One region of the Priestia sp. TRM10 genome, then DNA from elsewhere that is predicted to be linked to it. Evidence: predicted binding sites of a transcription regulator. Region 1 holds the regulator's gene; each other region holds the start of a gene.
The links. Region 1 encodes Rex, which represses fermentation and respiration genes when NADH is low (regulators of the CRP and FNR family bind a similar motif). Its sites were predicted from a motif close to TTGTGAAATATTTCACAA; they were not measured.

Region 1 (6,200 bases):
AGAGTTTAGGGCATCTTCGATGCGAAGTTTGCGCTCTTTAAGTTCTGTTTCAGTTGCTGCACCAACTTTAACAACGGCAACGCCGCCAGCTAGTTTAGCAAGACGCTCTTGTAATTTTTCACGGTCAAATTCAGAAGTAGTTTCTTCTAATTGAGCACGGATTTGGCTTACGCGAGCTGCGATTTGTTGAGAATCTCCAGAACCTTCAACAACTGTTGTGTTGTCTTTTGTTACAACAACTTTAGACGCGCGGCCTAGTTGAGTAATGTTTGCAGATTTAAGATCTAAACCAAGATCTTCAGTGATAACTTCTGCGCCAGTTAAAGTAGCGATGTCTTCAAGCATTGCTTTACGACGGTCGCCAAATCCTGGTGCTTTAACAGCTACAGCGTTGAATGTACCGCGAAGTTTGTTCACTACTAGTGTTGCAAGAGCTTCCCCTTCAACATCTTCAGCGATTAATAGTAGTGGTTTACCTTGTTGTACTACTTGCTCTAGTACTGGAAGAATTTCTTGAATGTTTGTAATCTTTTTATCTGTGATTAAAAGATATGGATCTTCAAGAACTGCTTCCATTTTATCTTGGTCTGTTACCATATATGGAGAAGCATATCCACGGTCAAATTGCATACCTTCTACAACTTCAAGCTCTGTTGAGAATCCTTTAGACTCTTCAATTGTGATAACGCCGTCGTTACCAACACGCTCCATTGCTTCAGCAATTAGTTGACCAACTTCTTCGTCAGCTGCAGAGATTGCCGCTACTTGAGCGATAGACTCTTTGCCTTCAATTTGTTTAGAAATGCCTTTAAGTTCAGCAACAGCTGTTGCAACTGCTTTTTCGATCCCTTTACGTACGCCAACTGGATTAGCACCAGATGTTACGTTTTTAAGGCCTTCACGAATCATTGCTTGAGCTAAAACAGTTGCTGTAGTTGTTCCGTCCCCAGCAATGTCATTTGTTTTGCTTGCTACTTCAGCAACAAGTTTTGCACCCATGTTTTCGAATGCATCTTCAAGTTCGATTTCTTTTGCAATTGTTACACCGTCGTTTGTGATTAGTGGAGAACCAAATTTTTTCTCAAGAACAACGTTACGTCCTTTTGGTCCAAGCGTTACTTTTACTGCGTCTGCAAGAACATCCACACCACGTAGCATTGAGCGACGTGCGTCTTCGCTAAATTTAATATCTTTCGCCATGTTAAAAACCTCCTAGTATTTATTCATGTATTGTACGTTATGATATTTAAAAGTAAATTACGTGCTTAGCCGATAACAGCTAAAATGTCGCTTTCACGCAAGATTAAGTATTCTGTTCCTTCATATTTAACTTCAGTACCTGCATATTTTGAGAAGATGATACGATCGCTCTCAGAAACTTCAAGCGCTACACGCTCACCGCTCTCTAATACTCGGCCTGTACCAACAGCTACCACTTTACCTTCCTGTGGCTTTTCTTTTGCAGTATCTGGTAATACGATACCACTTGATGTTTTTTCCTCAGCTTCTACAAGTTCAACTATTACGCGATCACCTAATGGCTTTAACAAGTAAAACAACCTCCTCAATAATGTGTAAGTTTTATTTATTAGCACTCAACCTCTATGAGTGCTAACACAATTATTATATTAAATAAATTGGGTATCTTTTGCAAGTAAAAAGTATTAAAAATTTAAAACACTTTTGCTCAGTCCGAAAATTTTAGTAAGGGTTTTCTTTTTATAGAGGACTTCAAGCGCACATGACAAGATATTCTATGTATTTCTGTTCACTGTGGAGCGTAAAATAGATAAACCGCTGATTGCGTTTAGTATTAGCTCATTTCGATCATATGTTACAATAGCTAAGGTGAATTGTTTTGCAATGTACATAAGTTTTACCTTCAAATATATTATAAAGGGGTTTTCATTTCTTGACTAAACGTTACTGGTATGTCATTTTGACGTACGTATTAATGCAGCTTTCTGTATATCCAGTTTTGTATGCCCTAGTAAAGATGAATGTATTTTCTACAAGATCTGAGCTTGTCACGGCAAACATTTATTGGACAATCATTAGCTTTATCCTTGCTTTAATCATTACGCTTCTCTTATTAAGACCAGATATGAACATGCGTAAAAAATACAACTGGTCTAAAATTATATCTTGGGCAATTCTAGGCGTTTTTATGGCACTTTTAGCGCAAGGAATTGCATCTAATATCGAAACGAAAGTATTTGGCGTGAACCCTGAATCAGAAAATACCCAGAATATTATGAGCTTAGTAGAGGTTGTTCCGTTACTAATTGCTGTTGTCTCTATAATAGGTCCTATTTTAGAAGAAGTAGTATTTCGTAAAATCATTTTTGGTTCGCTTTACGAGCGATCTAACTTCTTTATCGCAGCAATTATTAGTTCCTTTATCTTTGCTCTTGTTCATCAAGATTTTTCACACCTTCTCGTTTATATGTCGATGGGACTAACATTTGCTTTTCTCTATGTTAAAACATCGTCTATTCTTGTTCCCATCTTCGCACATGTTTCAATGAATACATTCGTTGTGATGATGCAGTACGTTTTTAAAGACGATATTGAAAAATACATCGACCAACAGGAGAAACTTCAACAAATTTTCGGAGGCTTTCAGCTATGAGAACTACTCCCCTCAACTTGGGAATTATGTATGGATTTTTAGGACTTATCTTTACGTTTCTTGCGATTCGAAATGCGCATGAAACAGTCTTTAACTTTATGACGATTGTATTTACCATTTTTGCAACGCTAGAAATTGGGGTTGCCATTAGAGCGTTTATCCTTCATTTTCGTATCAAAAAGATGAAAAAGAAACAGTAGAAGATAAAGACAGCCTTTCACAAGCTTTAGCTATGAAAGGCTGTCTTTATTTTATATTCTATTGTACATGGGATTTTTCCTCTTCTTCTTGCACTTTCATACTCTTTTTGTAAGAAAAATAAGAGATTCCAATACTGATTTCATATAGAACTAGCAACGGTAACGTCACCATTAGATGAGACAAAAGCTCTGGAGGTGTAATAATCGCTGCGATGACGAGCAATACAAAATATGCATACTTGCGGATGCTCACTAATGTCATTGGTGTGATAATGCCTAAACGAGTGAGAAACATGACAACAACAGGCATTTGAAACAAAATCCCAAATGGTAATGTAAATTGAAAAAGAAATTCAAAGTACTCATTAATTCCAATCACTTGATTTACGTCTAAACGCTCTGTTAAGCTTGTCATAAACTTAACGACAAATGGAAAGAGAACAAAATAAGAAAATGATACCCCCGCTAAGAACAATAGCACCGAGAATGGTATATAGCTTAATGTTACTTTTCTTTCTTTTTCAAGTAATCCAGGACTTACAAATGCCCATACATGATAAAGAATCACAGGTGAAGAAAGAACACATCCAATAATAAAGGCAAACTGCATATAAATCTTCACTGGATCTGTCAGACGAAATGTATTCATCTCAAGGTCTTTCACTTCATCTGCACCTTGTAAATAGACAATAAGACTGTCGGCAAGAAAAAAGCCTGCTATTGTTGCACCTAAAAAAACGGCTGCAACAATTAAAACTCTTCTCCTAAGCTCTCCAATATGCTCATAAATCGACATGTTTTGTTCATTCATATCGCTTCACCCTTGCATTATTTAACATCAGTATGATCCGCTTTTGCTTTTTCTTTCCCTTCATCATCTGCAATTCCTTGTGCACCTTGCTTAAATTCACGCAGTGTTTTTCCAACTGCCTTTCCTAACTCAGGCAGTTTTTTAGGACCGAATATTAAGAGAGCTGCAAAGACAATGAGAATAATACTTCCCGTGCTAAGCATCTTCTCCCACCTCCTCTAAATGGAATGTGTTACACGTTCCCTCAGTTGACTAACTCTGTTGGATAGTTGCGTAAAAAATAAATGAGCGCTTGAAGCTCAACAGCTAAATCAATATGATGAATACGAATTGAATCTGGCACATTGATGCGCGCTGGTGTAAAATTTAATATCCCTTTTACACTAGTATGCTCTAATCTGTCTGTTATACCTTGAGCAGCTGTTGCAGGTACTGTTAAAATAACAACGCTTATATCGTTACCTAGCTTTTCTTCTAAATCATTAAGATGATAAATAGGCACATTACTAATTTTCTGGCCTACTCGACTTTCATCAACATCAAAAGCCATTTCAATTTTTGTATTATTATTTTTAATGAAATTATAGTTCAATAATGCTGTTCCAAGATTACCAACACCAATTAGCGCAATCTTTGTTAATTCATCTTGGTCTAGCGTTTTTCTAAAAAATGTAAGTAAATAGTTTACGTTATAACCATATCCCTTTTTTCCTAAAGCTCCAAAATAAGAGAAGTCACGACGAATTGTTGCTGAATCTACTTTGACCGCTTCGCTTAGCTCTGCTGACGATACTCGCTGTTTTCCTGAGGAATGTAAATTCTTAAGAAAACGATAGTATAAAGGCAAGCGTTTGGCTGTTGCCTGCGGTATTTTTAATTGTTCTGTACTCACACTATACCCCCCAATCTGTTAACCCTTGTTCCCTTGTAAAATCTCCACTTTTCCCACCTGTTTTTGTAAGCAAATACGTTGGACCAATAACCATTCCTTTATCGATGGCTTTGCACATATCGTAAGCGGTCAAAGCACATACGGACGCTGCCGTTAGCGCTTCCATTTCTACTCCTGTACTCCCCTTTGTCTTTACAGTAGCTTCAATAAGCAAGCGATATTTTCCTTCTTTTTCAGCCCAATTAAATTCAATATTTACTCCTTTTATAAATAAAGGATGGCACATTGGAATAAGATCAGACGTTTTTTTGGCCGCCATGATGCCTGCTATTTGAGAAACAGCTAATACATCACCTTTTCCAATTTCTTGTGATGTAATCTTATCGTATGTTTCTTTGTTTACTTCAATGCTTGAAGCAGCTGTTGCAACTCTTGTTGTTTCAGCTTTCTCTGAGATGTCGACCATATTAGCGCGACCTTGTTCGTTAAAATGAGTAAACCCCACTTTAGTTCCTCCTTATGTTTGACTATACACTATTTTTAGTCATCTGTCTTTGCACTTTCTACCTATACGAATGTTCCTTTTTAACTCTCCTTTATAGGTATGGTAGAATACCTATAGCAGCCTTTTTTCAACATAATGTGAATTATTTAACTAAGGAAAGCTCTAGAATAGCTGCCTGAGCTCTTCCCCCCTTTATTGTAAAGGATTAACTGAGGTGAAAAAATGATTTTATTACAACTAAATAATATCACGAAGTATTTTGGCGCTGATATTATTTTATCGAATATTAAAATGGAAGTACAATCAAACGACCGAATTGGCCTGGTTGGTCGAAATGGAGCTGGAAAATCCACTCTGCTTAAAATTATTTCAGGTGCAATCTCCTATGACGGTGGGGAAATTATAAAACCAAAAGATGTAGAACTTGGCTATATGGGCCAGGATACAATGCTTGAATCAGACTTGAGCATTTGGGATGAAATGATGACAGTATTCTCACCGCTAAAAGAAATGGAAAAGAAAATCCGTTCACTAGAAGAAAAAATGGGTGATCCTACCTTTTTAAACGATTCTACCAAATATGAAAAGCTCCTTCAAGAGTACGACATGCTTCAAGCAGCTTTTAAAGATAAAGGTGGATATCAGTATGAAGCAGAAACTCGTTCTATTTTACATGGATTTCGCTTTAAAGATCACTCTATACCTATCTCAACGCTTAGTGGAGGACAAAAAACACGCCTTTCACTTGCAAAATTATTGTTAACAAAACCAGATTTACTCATACTTGATGAACCAACAAACCATCTTGATATTGAAACACTTTCATGGCTTGAGCAATTTTTACAAGGATATGCAGGCGCCATTTTAATTGTTTCACACGACCGCTATTTTCTTGATAAAGTAGTCAATCGCGTTTACGAAATTTCACGTCGGCAAATTAAGCGCTATGTTGGAAACTATTCTTCCTATCTCATTCAAAAAAGAGAACAATATGATCAAGAGATAAAGCAATACGAGAAACAGCAGGACGAAATTGAAAAACTTCAAGACTTTGTTCAACGCAATATTGCTAGAGCTTCCACAACGAAAAGAGCGCAAAGCAGACAAAAGCAGCTGCAACGGATGGAAAAGATAGATAGACCATCAGGCGACGAAAAATC
Region 2 (6,200 bases), on a different contig from region 1:
GTTGCCAATCACTCTTCTTCTATCTTTTCTTGTCCTGTTTCTTCTTACTCATTATAGTGCGCTTTACATTGTAGAATCGCGAAGTTTTTATGAAACGAAAGGAAGGTATCAGCTTCAATATCTGATTAATCATGGTCTATTTGAAGCGAAAAAGTATGTTAATGATTCATTAAGAAAGGAAGAGACATCATGGATCGAAACCAAAAATGGAAGGGTCGAAATTGCGATTATTCCCTTAAGTGCAACGGAAGCAAAAGTAGAGCTTGTGTGTAAAGGGGAAAATAGCGGAAATGCAACAGTATCGGTTGTTATGGATGTAGACTCTCATAAAATAATCCAATATCAAGAAGGGTCATCCCTTTCTTTTTAAAGCTTGGCTATGGAAATCAAAAATGAAGTTAGTTTTATCGTTAATAAAACTTAAGAGATGATGAAGTACAAGAGATAAGCAATAGCGTAAAATTAGCGTTTCTTCGCTAAAACTAATCGTGCATATTATAGTTTACTCCATTTTCTATTCTCCATCCCTTTTTTCCATGATTAAAATCCATTAAAAAAGGGCATGCTACGTATTGAAAGAAGGTGGACAACGTGTCAGTGAATGATTATGTTAAGTTTATGACACAAGAAATTGTTCAATACATGGATAAACCAAAAGACGATCGGAAAAAACAGCGTCAGCAAAAAAAGCAAGAACGCCAACCATTTGCAGTTCGCTGGTTTGGTGTTTTACCGTATGCGCTAATTATGATGAAGCGTCGTCAAAAAAATAAATAGCCTAATAAGCATCCTGCGCCCTCTGTAGGATGCTTTTATATACAATCCTTTTTAAGTGTGTTAAAGTAAAAACTACTTTAACGTATGATGAGTAAGAATATTCTATCAATTTATATATAGAGAGAGTCACACATGAACGGATGTATATGTAAGGGGGATTACGGATTATGGCTGTACAAGATCAATTTAAACGACCGCTGAGAGATTTGCGCCTTTCTGTTATTGATCAATGTAATTTTCGCTGTCACTATTGTATGCCAGCCCATATTTTTAATGAGAATTATACGTTTTTACAGAACGAAGAACTTCTTACAGATGATGAGCTCGTACGCTTAAGCGTGTTGTTTTCTCGGTTAGGAGTGGAGAAAATACGCATTACAGGTGGAGAGCCATTACTTAGAAAAGGATTACCTTTTTTAATAGAAAGAATTGGGGAAAAAACAAGGATTGAGGATATTGCTGTAACAACGAACGGCGTGTTTCTTCCAAAGCTTGCTCAAGACTTGCGAAGAGCAGGTGTACAGCGTGTTAACATTAGTTTGGATGCCATTGAAGACGATGTATTTCGCTATATGAATGGAAAAGGTGTTGGAATTTCTCCTGTTTTAAAAGGAATTAATGCTGCTAGAGAAGCAGGTCTCTATGTGAAAATTAATATGGTTGTCCAAAAAGGTATAAATGACAATCAAATCCTACCTATGGCTCGCTATTTTAAGAGATTAGGAGTAACACTTCGATTCATTGAATATATGGATGTTGGTTCAACAAATGGATGGGATATGAGCGATGTAATGACGAAAAAGGATATTTTAACAGAACTTCAGAGTGAATTTTCGCTGACTCCTGTAAAAGAAGCCTATTTTGGGGAAGTTGCAAAGCGCTATAAGTATAGCGATAAAACAGGAGAAGTTGGTTTTATTAGCTCTGTTTCAGACACGTTTTGTGGTTCCTGTACAAGAGCAAGAGTATCTGCAAGCGGGCAGCTTTATACTTGTTTGTTTGCTTCAAAAGGAACAGATTTAAGAGAGAAATTAAGAAGTGGAAAGTCGGATGAAGAGCTTTTGGGATATATTTCTTCTGTATGGGAGAAGCGTAATGATCGGTATTCAGAAGATCGAGCAAACTTAAAAGATAAGCGAGAGCCAATTGAGATGTCTTATATTGGTGGATAAAATAGTGCATATTTAATGCACTATTTTTTTTGAAGTGAGAGAATCTATAGAGAAGTATTTTGTATAGGAAAGATTAAATTCATAGCAAAAGATATCTCACTGTTCCGTAGAGGTCATGTTAATAACTTTCTTTTTGAACAGCACTTTTTATCTATTATCACTAACAAAGAATTAAAAAAAGAAATAATAAGGAAAAATATTGCTTTTTTATCCAATAAAAGTATTCCAATGACGTTCTTTTTTCCCATATAACCAACATGTTAACAAATTTGTCTCAATTATGTCATAGAATGTTCAATGTTTCACAAACAAATATATATATGAGGGAGTATACTAGAGACATGGATCAGATTGCTCAATATTTCACAAAGATAAATTTAGAGAGAAAGAGGGGGACCTTATGGATGTAGTTGAATTATCACGCATTCAGTTTGCTTCCACAACACTATTTCACTTTCTATTTGTACCACTATCAATTGGATTAGCTTTCATCATTGCAATTATGGAAACAATCTATGTAGTGAAGAAAGATGAAGCATATAAAAAGATGGCAAAGTTCTGGGGGCACCTGTTTTTAATTAACTTTGCTGTCGGTGTTGTAACAGGTATTTTGCAAGAATTTCAGTTTGGAATGAACTGGTCTGAATACTCTCGCTTTGTTGGAGATGTATTCGGGGCACCGCTCGCAATTGAGGCATTACTTGCCTTTTTCATGGAATCAACATTTTTAGGACTATGGATTTTTGGTTGGGATCGTTTGCCGAAATGGCTTCATGCCCTTTGTATTTGGCTCGTTTCATTAGGAACGATGTTCTCAGCATTTTTTATTTTATCAGCAAACTCTTTCATGCAGCATCCAGTCGGAGAAGTACTTCAACGAGGACGCCTTGAAATGCATGACTTTGCAGCGATTTTGACAAATGGACAGCTTTGGGTTGAGTTCCCTCATACGTTATTTGGTTCATTTGCAACAGGAGCACTATTTATTACAGGTATTAGTGCAATCGCCTTTTTGAAAAAGAAGCACGTTGATTTTTATCAAAGATCTTTTAAAGTAGCGATTGCTGTTGGAGTAGCATCAGGAATTGGGCTAGCACTTTCAGGGCACGAACAAGCTCAATATCTAGTTGAAACACAACCAATGAAGATGGCAGCAGCAGAAGGGCTGTGGGAAAACAGTGAAGACCCAGGAGCATGGACGGCTATTGCAAATATTGATACAGCGAACAAAGAAAATACGTCAGAGGTTGAAATTCCTTACCTATTAAGTTACTTATCTTATGGTAAGTTTTCAGGTTCTGTAACAGGTATGAATGAATTGCAAGAACGCTATACGAAAATGTACGGAGAAGGAAACTACATACCACCGGTTAAAACCGTATTTTGGAGTTTTCGCGTTATGGCTGTTTTAGGAGGAGCAATCGTTGGATTAGCTATTTTAGGGGCGTATCTCTACGCTCGTAAGAAGTTAGTTCAAAGCAAATGGTATCTTCGCTTGATGATTATAGCTATTTCATTTCCTTTTATAGGGAACTCAGCAGGTTGGATTATGACCGAAATTGGACGTCAACCATGGGTTGTTTTTGGATATATGCAAACAGAGGATGCTGTTTCAGCTAACGTAACAGCGGGTCAAGTACTGTTCTCACTTATTGCTTTCTCAACATTCTACATTGTTTTATTTGCAGTTATGGTCACTTTATTTGTGCGGGAGATTAAGAAGGGACCACATCATGAGGAAGAGATGATAGAAGAAAATCATGATCCGTTTATGAAGGAGGGTCAACATGCTATCTCTTAATGAATTTTGGTTTATTCTTGTGGCCTTTATGTTTGTTGGATTCTTCTTCTTAGAAGGATTCGACTTTGGAGTTGGAATGTCAACAAAATTTGTAGCGAGAACAGATGCAGAGCGGCGCGCTTTTATCAATTCAATTGGTCCTGTGTGGGATGCTAATGAAGTTTGGCTTATCACAGGGATTGGCGCGATGTTCGCGGCATTCCCAAACTGGTATGCTTCAATGTTAAGTGGCTTTTACCTTGTTTTCGTGATTATCTTACTTGCTTTAATTGGTCGGGGCGTTGCGTTTGAATTTAGAGGAAAAGCAGAAAGTCCTGTTTGGAGAACAACATGGGACTGGGTAATTCTTTTTGGAAGCATTATTCCTCCACTTGCTTTTGGCACATTGTTCACAGCTGTTATTCAAGGAGTACCAATTGATGGGGATATGCAGATGAGAGCATCTTTCTCAGACATTATCAACTGGTATACGCTACTTGGTGGGATAACATTAACAATGCTTTGTTTTATGCACGGCCTTACATTTGGAACAATCCGTCTTATGTATGATTTAAGAGATCGCTGTCGCCAAGTTGCTAAGAAACTACTTCCTATTAATGCTGTCTTATTAGTTGCAGTTGGGGTGGCTACTTTCTTTAAAACAGATTTGTTCACAGTGCATGGAAACTTATTGGAGTACTTATTTCTAGCAGGAATCGTTGTTTACTTATTTCTTGGCTACTTTCTAACAAGAGGGCGAGACGGATGGGCATTCTTTTCGTCAGGTCTTGTCATTATGTTAGTAACAGGATCGCTGTTTATTGGATTATTTCCACGGGTAATGATTAGTTCAATTAATGAAGCTTACAACTTAACAATTCATAATGCATCATCTGGAGCTTATTCATTAAAAGTAATCACATATCTTGGCCTCACATTGTTACCGTTCGTTTTAGGATATCAAATTTGGAGTTACTACGTTTTCCGTAAACGTATTAACCATAAGGAGCATATGGAATACTGATGGGAAGAAACTTAATGGCCTATAAAGGCATCAAAAGAGTATTAGCTCTCGTATCTCTCGGGGTGCTTCTTCAAACTATAGCCATTATTTTTCAAGCAAAATGGCTAGCAGAAGCCATTACCTCACTTTTTAATGGAAAAAGCTTAACATCACAAATAGAAACAATAGGCTACTTTATAGTAGCCTTTCTTGCTAGACATCTATGTTCATTGTTAATTAAAAAAATACTTTATAAGTTTGGGGAAGCGACTGTTACCGAATTACGCTCAGCGCTCCTTCAAAGTATTTTTAAGCTTGGACCACGCTATACAAAAAGAGAAGGTACGGGACATCTTGTAACATTTTTAATTGAAGGATTAGGAAAATTACGTGATTATCTTGAACTTTTTATTCCGAAGCTTGTTGCTATCGGGATTACGCCATGGCTTGTGCTTATTTATATTTGGTTTTATGACCATCTTTCTGCTCTTATTTTATTGATTACAATGCCTATTTTAATTGTCTTTATGATTTTACTTGGACTTGCCGCACAAAAGAAAATTGACGCACAGTGGGCATCATATCGTTTACTTTCAAATCATTTTGTGGATTCATTGCGCGGTCTTCGTACTCTAAAGTTTTTAGGTAGAAGTAAAGAACATGGTGAAACAATTGAAAAAGTTAGTGATCAGTATCGAAAATCAACAATGGGTACGCTTCGTATTGCCTTTTTATCAACGTTTGCCCTTGATTTATTTACACAGCTATCCATTGCTATTGTGGCGGTTATGTTAGGTTTGCGTCTTATCGAAGGTACGCTTACATTAGAGCCGGCTCTTCTTGTGCTGCTACTTTCACCAGAATACTTTCTTCCTATTCGAGAAGTTGGGAATGACTATCATGCAACATTAGATGGAAAAGAAGCGGGAGAAGAAATACTAGCTGTGATTAAGAAAGGCGAGGAAGTAACCGTTTCAGGAACAGCACCTCGTTTTACAAAGGAAAGCACAATTACTTTTCAAGATGTCAATATTTACCATGAAGGAAAAGAAGAAAATACGCTGCATAACCTTTCTTTTCAGGTAAAGGGAAATCAGAAGGTAGGTATTATGGGGATGAGCGGGGCTGGAAAGTCTACGCTAATTGACGCGTTAAGCGGTTTTCTATCTATTAATGAAGGAGCTGTTCGCATTGATGGAGAAGACGCTCAGCTTACTTCAGAAGCATGGCAAGAACAAACCGTTTATATTCCTCAACACCCGTTTATTTTTACAGGTTCTATTAAAGAAAATATTCGGTTTTATCAGCCTGATGCGAGTGATGAAAGAGTAAGATTAGCCATCCGCCAAGCTGGATTAGGAAGTATGGTAGCGCGTCTGCCATATCGTGAAAATGAAATCATCGGTGATGGAGGGCGCACGCTAAGCGGTGGTCAAGCACAGCGGATTGCATTAGCAAGAGCTTTCTT
Region 3 (6,200 bases), on a different contig from region 1:
GCTGAAATTGGAGTCATTTTTCTTCTTTTATTGGCCGAGCTCTTGCTTGTATGGAACGGAGATTTTATGATGCACGAGGCATTTGAAAGAGGAAACGCACTTTATTATACCCTTATTCTTCTTTCGCCTTTTTGTCCCATTTTGCTGCTTTTTCTATTTTTAAGAGTTTTTAAGCAAAAAGAGAGACGTTTATCGTGAAAATAATCCATGTTATCCAAGAACGAAAAAAGCCCTAACTAAAAATCAGGGCTTTTTTGTATTATATACCAAGCAATGAAAGAACATATGTCCATAAGCTAATAAGTACGAGTAAAAATAAACTATATTTAAGCGTCATTGTAAGCAGTTTAGATTCTTGCCCTGTTTCTTTAACAGAAGCTGTCGCAATCGCAATAGATTGTGGTGAAATAAGCTTAGCCATAACGCCTCCGCTTGTATTAGCTGCAAGAAGAAGCGATGAACTTGTGCCAATTTGAGCGCCTGTTACAACTTGTAAGTTACCAAATAGCGCATTGTTGCTAACAACAGAGCCTGTAATAAAAACGCCAATCCAGCCTAGTACAGGAGAAAGAAGGGGAAAGATATCACCTGTTTTAGCTAGCGCAAGACCAATAGAAGAAGAAAGACCAGCGAAATTGGCGAGATTTGCAAAGCCCATAATCAAGCAAATTGTCACAATCGGAAGCCAGAGCTCTTTTACGGTCTCACCAAGTCCTTCCCACGTTTTTTTTCTATTCATATTACGACTTAAAAGAGCTGTTAACAATACGGCAATAAAGATAGCTGTACCTGTTGCCGCTAAAATATCAAATTTAAATATAGCCTCAAGCGGCATTTTTTCAGCTGAGATAGGTGGGATTTTCATAACCGCTCCATCTAAGCTAGGAATGTGAACCATCAGCGTTGTTTTCGCTAGAGGACCACCTTCTGCAAAAAGAGCTTTAAAAGCAGGTAGGCTCCATAGCATAATCATGATTGTTAAAATATAAAAAGGGGACCATGCAAGCACAATATCTTTAAATGAAAAAGGAGGTTGGGTGCTGACTTTTTCTTCTTTGTTTTCTCGATAAATATGCTTTGGCTGCCATTTTCTAAGGAAAATAGCTAGAGCTGCCATGCTGAGAAGAGCAGGAATGATGTCGGCAAGTTCTGGACCTAAAACGAACATTGTTAATATTTGAAAGATTGAAAAAACTAAACTTACAACAAGAAGTGCTGGGAGCGTTTCTTTAATTCCTCTCCACTTGTCTAAGATGAAGACAAGTAAAAAGGGGATGATAAAAGAAATGAAAGGGAGAATGAATATAAGCGTATGCGATAAGTCCAATGTTCTTAGATTTCCCATTTGTGCTCCTACAATGACGGGAATGCCAATAGCTCCAAACGCTCCAGAAGCAGCATTTGCAATTAAACAAAGCATAGCAGCTTTCAATGGACGAAAACCAAGTTCTGTGAGCAGAGCTGCACAAATAGCAATTGGAACGCCAAAGCCTGCTGCTCCTTCTAAAAAGGCGTTAAAGCTAAATCCGATTAATAGCACTTGCAGGCGTTGATCTCTTGAAATATTGGCGATACTGCCTCGTATAATCGCAAACTTTCCAGACTTCACGGCAATTTTATATAACCAAACAGCCATAATAATGATGTAGCCAATTGGCCAAAGTCCGTTCGCGATACCTTGTACAATCGCTGCTAATGCCTTTGTGATTGGCATATGAAAGCCAATTACAGAAACACAAGCACTAATAAGTAAGGTAAGAAGGGCGGCTATGACGCCCTTCATTTTAAATAAGGTGAGTGAGAGCAAAAAGAATAGTACAGGTAGAGCTGCAAGTAGTGCTGATAAATAAACATTATCTAAAGGATTATAGTTTTGAATCCACATGATGACCCACTCTTTCTTTTACATTATTTTGTTACTTCTTCAAAGTGTGGAGCTAAAATCTCTTTTAATACATGTGCACTATGAGCAAATTTTTCTTCTTCTTCCTTATTTAAATCAAGTTCTACAATTTCTCGAATTCCATCTCGATTAATAACGGCTGGAACCCCAATATAGACGTTTTCTTCGTTATATTCACCTTCTAAGAGGGCAGATACAGTTAATATGCTGTTTTCATTGCGCAAAATCGCTTTTGTAATGCGCACAAGTCCCATCGCAATGCCATAGAAGGTAGCACCTTTACTTTCAATGATTTGATAAGCAGCATCACGTACGTTTATAAATAGGTCATCTAAATCTTCTAGTTTGTATTCTTCATTTCGTTCAATCATTTTAAGAACAGGGATGCTGCCAACATCAGCAGAGCTGTAAACAGGAAGCTCGCTATCACCGTGTTCTCCAATAATATAAGCATGTACATTTTTAGGAGCAACATTGAAATATTCACCAAGAAGGAAGCGGAAGCGAGCTGTATCTAAAATTGTGCCAGAGCCGATTACGCGTTCTTTTGGTAAGCCACTAAATTTCCAAGTTGCATAGCTTAAAATATCTACTGGGTTTGTTGCGACAAGAAAGATGCCGTCAAATCCGCTAGCCATTACGTTATCAACAATATTTTTAAAGATTTTTAAGTTTTTTTCAACAAGATCAAGGCGAGTTTCGCCAGGTTTTTGGTTAGCACCTGCACAAATCACGACAAGGTCTACATTTTTACAATCTTCATAATTACCAAATCGAACGTGAGTCGGATGAGGGGCGAAAGCTTTTCCGTGATTAAGGTCCATCACATCTCCCATTGCTTTCTTTTCATTCAAGTCAATCATAATTAGTTCATCTGCGATACCTTGGTTTACAAGAGCAAAAGCATAGCTTGATCCTACAAATCCTGTTCCAATTAATGCGACGCGGTTTACTTTTTCCATGAATAACTCATCCTTTCTGACGTTAAGAAAATGTATAAATTTGTTTGTGAATCATTTCACAATTAAATCATACATCATATTTTTATAAGTGACAACAAATAAATTCCAATTATTTTGTCTAATTTGTGAAAAATATCACAAATAATAATATTATATTTTCCTCGAAAAACAAAAAAACAAACATTAATCAGTTTAAAAGAGGAACAATCTGATAAAAAGAACAGTAATTCAAAAAAACTATGTTCTAAAAGATACTAAATAAAAAAGCTCAAAGAAAATTCTTTGAGCAAAATTTAACGACTTGAAAATAATAAACTAATACCAAGTAGTCCAAAAACCATTCCTTTTGTATATTTTAAGACATGCTGAAAACGTAAGCTTTGAATGAACTTTTGGCCAAGCTTGGAAGCAAAAAAGGCAATAATACTAAAAATGATTAATGTTTCGATAATAAAAATAAAACCAAATAAAAGCATCTGTAAATTCACATGTCCAAGCTCTGGACGTACAAATTGAGGAAGGAACGTCAAGAAAAATAGGGCACATTTTGGATTCGATAAATTCATAATCATGCCTTTTCGAAAATAGTGTCCTTGTTTTTTATGAGGAAGCACCATTGATGGATTCTTTTCTCGGAAAGCTTGAAAAGCTAAGTAGAGAAGATAAATGACTCCAACGATTTTTAAAATGTTAAAAGCAAGAAGCGAGCTTGCGAAAACAACGGAAAGACCAAAAGAAGCAAGCAGCGTATGAAAAACTGTTCCTGTAATGGATCCCGCAACAGTTTGTAGTCCTGCTTTTTGTCCAGAAGATATGCTTTGGGTAAGAACAAAAAGCATATCTTGACCTGGGATAAGGACGATTGTGACAGATACAAGTATGTAGGGTAAAAGCCATGAAAATTCCATATTTTTTTCTCCTTTCTTTTTATGCAGCTTTATTCTAAGTTCTTTTGAACATCTTCTCAAGAGTGTCAGATAATGAATTAATATAGCAGTCTGGTGAAGGATTAAAGGGAACTTTGTCACATATTGTTTTAAACGAAAGAGCAAGCATGATAAAATGAAAAAATAACCATAAAATAAGAAGTGAAAGTAGAGGATACAGCGATGAAAAGAGAACCATCTTTTGCAACAGGCTGCTTTTATGGAGTCCTAATGTCGATTCCACTTTGGTTAATCATTTTATGGGGTGTAAAGAAATGGATTCTATCATAAACATCAATATAGAATGCTCAGAAAGAATCCTGCTTCTTGTTTTATAGCAGGATTCTTTTTAGAAGAAAAAGGGAAGAAGTAAGAGAAAATATAGGTTGAAGGGTGTAAAACAGGATGGAATCAATTATAAAAAGACGCAATATTATTAAATTTATGAATGGAAAGACAATAAATATAGAAGATTCTGTTGTTACAGAATTTCCAGTTACCATCAAAGTGAACGAAAAAGAATTTGTGACAATGGTATGCACACCTCAGTATATAGAGGATATGGTAATTGGCTATTTAGCTTCTGAAAGAGTAATTCAGTCCTACAAAGATATTAAAAATTTATGGATACAAGAAAAAGAAGGATTTGTTCATGTTGAAATTGAAAACCTTCATACATATTATGAAACCTTTCAAAACAAGCGCTATATTACATCATGTTGCGGAGGAAGCCGGCAAGGTTTCGTTTTTACAACAGATGCGCTTGCGGCTAAGGAGATAAATTCCAATCATGTAAGTGTTACCCCTAAGGAATGTATTCACTTTATGAATAAGCTCCAAAACAGTGCAGATACGTTCAAACATACAGGAGGTGTTCACAATGCCGCTCTTTATGACCGAAATGGTTTCTCTCTAGAAAGAATGGATATTGGAAGGCACAATGCCCTAGATAAAATCTACGGCTATTGCTTAAAGAATAACATTGAATTACATGGAAAAGTTGTGGCTTTTAGCGGTCGAATTTCTTCTGAAATTTTACTTAAAGCAAATAAGATAGGCTGTGAGGTTTTACTATCTAAATCTGCCCCAACCGAGCTAGCGCTAGAACTTGCAGAAGAGCTTGGAATGACAACTGTTGGCTTCATTCGGGGAGAGGGCTTTAATGTTTATACAGGAAGTGAACGTATTATTTTTCCTTCCTAAAAAGAGACCTTTTCCAGATAAGGATAGCCTTGTAAAGCCTATTTTAATTTGAGAGAAAAAAATATAATAGCACTAGAATAGTTCAGTAAGTGAACTATTCTTTGAAAAAGAGGAGAATTTGAAATTTAAGAGAAAAGGGGAGAAAAGATGGAAAAAACGGTTGCAGTTACAATTAACGGGGAACAACATAAAGTTCAACAAGGCACAAGGCTCTTAGATTATCTACTAGCTCAAAATACCCCACATCCTCATGTTTGCTATTCTGAAACGTTAGGTCCTATTCAAACATGTGATACATGTATGTGTGAAATTAATGGCGATATTATGCGAGCTTGTTCTACTGAAATCCAAGAAGGAATGGAGATTTTAACCTCATCTGAACGTGCCCAATCTTCTCAGAAAGAAGCAATGGACCGCCTGTTGGAAAATCATTTATTATATTGCACAGTTTGTGATAATAATAATGGAAATTGCCGTGTACATAATACAGCAGAACAGCTTGAGATTGAACATCAAACACGCCCATTTCGTGAAAAAGGATATGAAAAGGATCATTCTCATCCTTTTTACCGCTATGATCCAGATCAGTGCATTTTATGTGGGAGATGTGTAGAAGTTTGTCAGGACGTTCAAGTAAACGAAACGCTCACAATTGACTGGGATCGTAAAATGCCACGCGTGCTGTGGGACAACGGAAAAAGTATTAACGAGTCTTCTTGCGTATCCTGTGGCCAATGTGTCACTGTTTGTCCATGTAATGCCCTAATGGAAAAATCGATGATTGGAGAAGCTGGGTTTTTAACAGGGATGTCAGAAAAGCTATTAGATCCAATGATTGATCTTGTGAAAGAAGTAGAGCCAGACTACAAGACTGTCTTTGCCCTCTCAGAAGTAGAAGCCGCAGCCCGAGAAAAACGAACTAAGAAAACCAAAACAGTGTGTACTTTCTGTGGTGTTGGGTGTTCGTTTGAAGTATGGACAAAAGGCCGAGAAATTTTAAAGATTGAACCAACAGAACAGGCTCCTGTTAACAGTATTTCAACTTGTATTAAAGGGAAATTCGGCTGGGATTTTGTAAATAGTGATGAACGTTTAACAACCCCTCTAATCCGAAAAGGTGATCAGTTTGTTCAAGCCTCCTGGAATGAAGCTCTTACGCTCATTGGAGAAAAGTTCGGGTTTATAAAAGAAACGTACGGTGGAAAT

Region 2: ACK3CR_RS21945 (cytochrome ubiquinol oxidase subunit I) is a predicted target of Rex. The motif match lies at 2,240-2,257, and genes of this name have one in related genera.
Region 3: ACK3CR_RS01830 (L-lactate dehydrogenase) is a predicted target of Rex. The motif match lies at 2,910-2,927, and genes of this name have one in related genera.

The regions. Positions count from the first base shown of each region.
Region 1 is NZ_JBJZOT010000014.1:4,051-10,250, reverse strand. Features, by position in the region: gene groL (chaperonin GroEL) at 1-1,200, opposite strand, end outside; gene groES (co-chaperone GroES) at 1,266-1,550, opposite strand; gene ACK3CR_RS16675 (CPBP family intramembrane glutamic endopeptidase) at 1,913-2,632, shown strand; gene ACK3CR_RS16670 (YdiK family protein) at 2,629-2,832, shown strand; gene tatC (twin-arginine translocase subunit TatC) at 2,891-3,643, opposite strand; gene ACK3CR_RS16660 (twin-arginine translocase TatA/TatE family subunit) at 3,661-3,846, opposite strand; gene ACK3CR_RS16655 (redox-sensing transcriptional repressor Rex) at 3,888-4,535, opposite strand; gene moaC (cyclic pyranopterin monophosphate synthase MoaC) at 4,537-5,040, opposite strand; gene ACK3CR_RS16645 (ABC-F family ATP-binding cassette domain-containing protein) at 5,263-6,200, shown strand, end outside.
Region 2 is NZ_JBJZOT010000015.1:1,008,723-1,014,922, reverse strand. Features, by position in the region: gene comGG (competence type IV pilus minor pilin ComGG) at 1-370, shown strand, start outside; gene ACK3CR_RS21955 (YqzE family protein) at 592-777, shown strand; gene moaA (GTP 3',8-cyclase MoaA) at 945-1,949, shown strand; gene ACK3CR_RS21945 (cytochrome ubiquinol oxidase subunit I) at 2,350-3,750, shown strand; gene cydB (cytochrome d ubiquinol oxidase subunit II) at 3,737-4,753, shown strand; gene cydD (thiol reductant ABC exporter subunit CydD) at 4,753-6,200, shown strand, end outside.
Region 3 is NZ_JBJZOT010000002.1:360,912-367,111, forward strand. Features, by position in the region: gene ACK3CR_RS01820 (hypothetical protein) at 1-198, shown strand, start outside; gene ACK3CR_RS01825 (L-lactate permease) at 260-1,885, opposite strand; gene ACK3CR_RS01830 (L-lactate dehydrogenase) at 1,909-2,865, opposite strand; gene ACK3CR_RS01835 (LysE family translocator) at 3,159-3,773, opposite strand; gene fdhD (formate dehydrogenase accessory sulfurtransferase FdhD) at 4,197-4,994, shown strand; gene fdhF (formate dehydrogenase subunit alpha) at 5,142-6,200, shown strand, end outside.